DNA from 2 places in the Paenibacillus sp. FSL H8-0548 genome. Region 1 is predicted to be linked to the other one. Evidence: predicted binding sites of a transcription regulator. Region 1 holds the regulator's gene; the other holds the start of a gene.
What was found. Region 1 encodes Rex, which represses fermentation and respiration genes when NADH is low (regulators of the CRP and FNR family bind a similar motif). Its sites were predicted from a motif close to TTGTGAAATATTTCACAA; they were not measured.

Region 1 (3,138 bases):
GACTGATCCTCAGACAACCATACGTAAATCTCTTCATCCTGCTGATTGCTGCCTTGAACAATCCAGCTTTCTTTATTCCAAATATGACGATAAACCTTTTCGACACTGGCAAGGTCAGCAAATTGAGTGGCCTGCTGCTTTGCCTCCTTAGCCTCTAGCCATTGTGGCTGTTGAATATCTCTAAAGTATACAAAGACACCAGTGAAGATTAGTATTAGACTCGCAACGACAGCAAACAGCCAGCGCTGCATTGTCATAAACGACCGGCGTTTTCTAGCTGTAGCGCGCATTAGTTCTGCAGCAAGCGCTCGAAGCTCGCTTGAGCCTCATAGCGGATTTTCTCCTCGTCAAGTAACGTGCACTCGCCATTTTTCAATACCTGCTGTCCATTCACCCACACATGCTTAACATCTCTGCCCGAGCCTGAATAAACCAAATGGGAGATCATATCCGTCTTAGGATAAAAATGCGGCTGCTCGATATCAATAGCTATAAAGTCAGCCTTCATGCCTGCCTTCAAGCTTCCGAGATTGTCCTGCTGCCAAACCGATTTTGCCCCATAAACGGTACCCATTTTTAACGCTTCTAGAGCGGGAATAGTTGTAGGGTCTCCGGAAACACCTTTATGCAGCAGCGCAGCAAAACGAATTTCTTCAAATAAATCCAAATTATTGTTGCTGGCAACGCTGTCTGTACCAAGGGAAACGGTAACTCCAGCACGAAGTAAATCAGGTACACGCGCTACACCGCTTGCAAGCTTAAGGTTGCTTACAGGATTATGAGATACGGCAACATTTTTAGCGGCAAGAATCTCAATTTCTTCATCATTTAAATGAACAGCGTGAGCAACCAAGCTGGGACGAGAGAAGAATCCTAGGCGATCCAAATGCTCAACCGGACGAACACCGTAATCACGAACATTTTGCTCGACTTCAAATAATGTTTCAGACATATGAGTATGCAGCGGTAAATTGTAATCATGTGCCGCTTGAACGAAACGTTCGATGTACTCTGGCGGACATGTATACGGAGCATGAGGCGAAATCATCGTTGTAATCCGGCCATCAGCCTTCCCGTTCCAATCGCGTGCGAATGCAATTGCCTCTGAAAGCTTGGCATCTTGAATTTCCTTAGAACATAGACCGATTACACCTCTAGTTAGAACGCCGCGAATTCCGCTTTGCTCAACCATCTGTGCAACCTGGTCCATCCGATCATACATATCAACAAAAGCCGTAGTCCCTGAACGCAGCATTTCAACAATCGCAAGAGCGCTTCCTGCACGAGTGTCTTGATCAACATATTTCCCTTCCATCGGCCACATCTTCTGCTCCAGCCATACTTGAAGGTTTAGATCATCCGAATAGCCACGCAGCAAACTCATCGCCGCATGTCCATGTGTATTAATAAGACCAGGCATAAAAGCAAGCTTGCTTCCGTCAATCTTCAGAACCCCTTCTGAAAGTTCTGTCGGCGCATCCGTTCCTATGTATGTGATACGGTCATTCGTCACAACCATATGTCCCTTAAATGAAGGCTTTGCGTCATCCATCGTTACAAAAAATCCATTTTCAATCCAAATCTGACTCATTGTTCAGCTCTCCCTCTCTCACTAAATAATATGCCAAGCTAAGTAATTCCTTCGTAAAATCGGCATTTTGTATTCTGATTTCGTCCGGTACGCGCAAAATAGCAGGTGCAAAATTAAGTATCCCTTCCACACCTGCATTTACGAACTGATTCGCAACACTTTGCGCCTCATGAGCGGGCACAGTAATAATGCCTATGCGAATTTTCTGCTCAGAAACCGTTTGGATTAACGCACTCATGGGTTGAACCGTCAAATTATTAATACTCGATCCGATCTTGTCTGGATGATCGTCGAATACAGCCGTAATTTGCATATTATCTTTCGAATATTTATTATAATTGCACAAAGCGTGACCAAGGTTGCCGGCCCCTACCAAAGCAACCTTGATTGTCCGATCAACCTTTAATATTTGACGAATCTTCTCGATCAGATATACGACATCATATCCTACGCCCTTACGGCCAAACTCGCCAAAATAGGCAAGGTCCTTCCTAATTTGAGCGGGATTCAAATCAAGCTTAACGCCTAGATCCTGTGAAGAAATGGTTTGAATTTCACGACTATGCATTTCGTTTAATACTTGAAGATAAATCGGCAGCCTTCTCACAACAGCCTCCGATATTTTCGTCTGCTTCATCGTTTATCCTCCTCTACACTGGACGCTTCCTTTATGCTTAGCGGTTCAGCATGATTTCCGTCCGAAAGCCATTCCCGCATTCGCAGCACCATTTGATCACTATGCATCGTTTCGATTTTGGGACCAGGCAAAGAATACAGGAAGTGCTTTCCATAAAAAGTATCAATAATTCTAGTATCATAAATAATAACGATGCCTTTATCCTGCGTTGTCCGCACTAATCTCCCAAAGCCTTGCTTAAAGCGAATGACAGCTTGTGGGATGGACAGCTTCATGAAAGGATTTTGCTTTTGCCGCTGAAGCATCTCTGCCTTCGCCTCTACTAATGGATGATTCGGCGGTTGGAATGGCAGCCTGACAATAGCTAAACAAATTAGCGCTTCTCCTGGAATATCTACGCCCTCCCAGAAGCTGCTCGTGCCAAGCAGTACCGATTCCGGCGTTTGTCTAAAACGTCTTGTAAGCTTTGTCCGATTTCCGCTGTCGATACCTTGACCCAAAACTTGAATGCCTGCCATGCTCAGCTTCTCTTTAAGCGGTTCGTAAACCTGCTTGAGCATACGATAGGAAGTGAACAGCACAAGCATTCTGCCTTTCGTTTCCTTAGCGGAGTCTGCAAGAGAATTTACGAGCATTTCCATATACTTGTCATCTACAGCCGCTCCCTTTAAGATAGGGAAGTTTCTTGGAATGACGACAAGCGCTTGTTCTCTATAATTAAAGGGAGATGGCAGCTGCACTGTTTTTAATCTCCCCAGCTCTTCATACCCTACTAATCCAAGCTGCTCTGCTGCATATTGAAATGATTTTTGAACGGTTAGCGTTGCAGACGTTAGAACGATGCTTTCCTTGACGTCGAAAAAGTACTTTTGTAGCTGAGCACTAACGTCTACAGGAACACCATACAATT
Region 2 (3,138 bases), 3.0 Mb from region 1:
GCTGCCTAATTTATTCAAATAGTTGTACCACTCTTGTATCGCTGCCTGTGATTGCTCCGACTCTGGTGGATCGTTGCGAAGCGCTGCCAGCTTGAAGTAGATCGCATTCATACCGCTTGCCAAATCTGCTTGCTCTTTTTCAGTCATTTTACCTATTTGAGCCTTGGAATTATCTACGCTCTCATCTCCATAGCGCTCGCGAGCCTCTTGCTCATAGGGATTGCTACCAAAGCTAAAGCCTTCAAATTTCTGTTCATTGGTCATTACAATTTCTCCTCTCATGTGTAGAATCGTCCGATCAATCGTTCGGATCATTTGCTCCAGCTGGCGCTGCTTGCTATGCAGCATTCTGCGTTGAAGCTGAAGCGCCTCCTCTTTGTTAAAGGCAGGGCTGCTGAGTATTTCTTTTATTTTCTTCAAAGGAAAGTCCAGCTCACGAAAGAACAAAATTTGCTGAAGACGCTCCAGCTCCTGATCGGAATAAAGACGATAGCCGGCCTCCGTTATTTCACCTGGCTTAAGGAGACCAATCTCATCATAATGATGCAGCGTGCGCACGCTGATCCCGACCAAATCTGCAACTTCCTTTACTTTCATGGATGCTCACCTCCCTTATTCATCACTATAGGGTATCACGTTGCGTGAGAGTCAATTAGCATTAGAAAATTTCTTCCTCATTCACAGGATAATAGCGGTATTTGTCCACATCGACCCGTCCATCCTTGCTAACCTCTACACCTTCCCCTTGTAAAATAACGGTTTGCATATAACGACTCTCTTCATCTGGAATGGCAATCTCACCCTTTGCATTAACTACCCGGTGCCAGGGTAGATTATGAATACCGCTTAAGGAATGTAAAATCCGCACGACCTGTCTAGCCGCTCTTCTGCTACCAGCCTGCTCCGCAATTTGTCCGTATGTCATGATGGAGCCCTCAGGAATGGATTTTATGACTTCAATAACTCTTAGCGTAAAAGGCTGCATAGGTTTTATTCCCTCTCTGCTCAGATTCTTTTGTATTTAATTATAAGTCCGATGACCATAATATGTGGTAATTATGACAATTTAATGTCATGAAAACGCTGAAATCCGACAAAATTCGTGGGGCTGAGCGTCATTTGGCGAAAAAAGAAATATTTTTTGTAAAAGTTATAAATTTCTTTTTAACTTTTCATGAAAACGATGTAGAATAGACACAAAGGGTTTGAATCCGATTACGTCATACTCGCTACCTCATCTTTCTCCTTATCCGGGGATTAAGGCTGTTAACTGCGCATAGACATTTTTTGAAAAACTATGTGAAAAGTGTAACAATCTTTCGAGAGTACAGCCTTACCTTAGCGGCTGACACAATTGAGACCACAACTTACTTTCAAATTTGCGTAAAGGAGGACATTCTATTATGTCACAACCATCTGCTGGACAAGAGGTCGCAGCTAGCCTCGTGGAAGAAAAGCAAACACTAGATGTACTTGATCAGTTAATGAAGCCGGAGGTTCAAGAGTCGTTGACTGTGCTCGTGGACAGCCTTCCTAAATTAGCTGAAATGGTTACTTTGATGACCAAAGCTTATGATTTCGCACAAGGCATCGCTACAGACAAAGTATTGATCAACGATTTCGCTCAAGGTATTGGTGAATTCGTCAAACCGGTTCAAGAAAAAGCAAAAGGTATTGCTGCAGCAGCTATTGAAGCTGGTGAACGCTCACAAGAGGCTGCTAATTCGTCTGTTGGCCTGTTCGCTATGTTGAAAATGCTGAAAGATCCGGAAGTTCAAAAAACGCTACGCTTTGCGCAAGCTTTCTTGAGCGTATTGTCTGAACGTAAAAACGAAAACGTTTAAAACACCTAATACTTATAGAACGAACGGAGGATAAACATGTCTAAGCAAATTTTGATCCTTGGTGGCGGTTATGGCGGTCTTCTTACTGCTCTAACAGCACGTAAGCATTTGACAGCAGCAGAAGCAAGCATTACAATCGTTAACCGTTATCCTACGCACCAAATTATTACCGAGCTGCACAGACTTGCAGGGGATTCCATCGCTGAGCAAGCGGTAGCTCTTCCACTTAACAAGCTGTTAGGCGATAAACACGTTAATATCATCGTGGATTCGGTTAAAGAAATTAAACCAAATGAAAAACAAGTGGTTCTAGAAAGCGGTCAGGTTCAAAAATACGACATGCTTGTCGTTGCCCTAGGCAGCGAAACGAACTACTTCGGTATCCCAGGACTGGAAGAGAACAGCCTTGTTCTTAAATCCGTTGCTGATGCTAACCGCATCCGCAAGCATGTTGAGGATCGCCTTGACGCTTACAAAAAATCAGGCAGCAAAGCGGATGCAACGATCGTTGTTGGCGGCGGCGGCTTGACTGGCGTCGAGCTTGTTGGCGAATTCGCTGACAGACTTCCTGAGGTTTGCCGCAGCAAAGGAATCGACTTCAATGACATTTCGCTATATTGCGTAGAAGCTGGCCCTGCCGTTCTGCCAATCTTCCCGAAAGTATTGATCGATCGCGCGGTAACCAGCCTTGAGAAACGCGGCGTAACGTTCGTAACGGGCGTAGCGATTACAGAAGCAACTAAAAACACGGTATCACTTAAAGATGGACGTACGATTGAATCCAGCACAATCATCTGGACTGGCGGCGTAAAAGGCAACCCTGTTGTCGGCAGCAGCGGCCTTGCAGAGGATCGTGGCCGTTCAACGGTTACACCTACACTTCAATCGACTTCCCACGCTGATGTATTCCTAGCTGGCGACTGTGCGGTTGTATTCCCAGAGGGCGGCGAACGTCCTTACCCGCCAACGGCCCAGCTTGCTTGGCAAATGGGCGAAACGGTAGGCTACAACCTAGCGGTTCAAATTAAAGGTGGCGCTATGGATAAATTTGTACCGGTCTTCTCAGGTACACTTGGAAGCCTTGGACGCAAAGACGGCGTAGGCACGATCGGCGGAAACTCGACACAATTGAAAGGCTTGCCTGCATCCCTTATGAAGGAAGCAAGCAACATTCGTTACCTGTCGCATATCCACGGCCTATTCGCGCTTGCACACTAATATACAAAAAACAAAGCAGGAGGGCAAATTGCCCTCCTGCTTTATTTTTATCCTGTCTTAACTGCCGCTCATTCTC

Region 2: a site for Rex is predicted at 1,298-1,315, ahead of MHI37_RS30160 (DUF1641 domain-containing protein). Genes of this name have one in related genera too.

What each region holds. Positions count from the first base shown of each region.
Region 1 is NZ_CP152049.1:4,094,456-4,097,593, forward strand. It holds gene MHI37_RS17470 (DUF5590 domain-containing protein) at 1-257, opposite strand, end outside; gene MHI37_RS17475 (amidohydrolase) at 290-1,591, opposite strand; gene MHI37_RS17480 (redox-sensing transcriptional repressor Rex) at 1,572-2,228, opposite strand; gene dinG (ATP-dependent DNA helicase DinG) at 2,225-3,138, opposite strand, start outside.
Region 2 is NZ_CP152049.1:7,139,042-7,142,179, forward strand. It holds gene MHI37_RS30150 (MerR family transcriptional regulator) at 1-597, opposite strand, end outside; gene MHI37_RS30155 (MGMT family protein) at 659-985, opposite strand; gene MHI37_RS30160 (DUF1641 domain-containing protein) at 1,404-1,844, shown strand; gene MHI37_RS30165 (NAD(P)/FAD-dependent oxidoreductase) at 1,881-3,062, shown strand.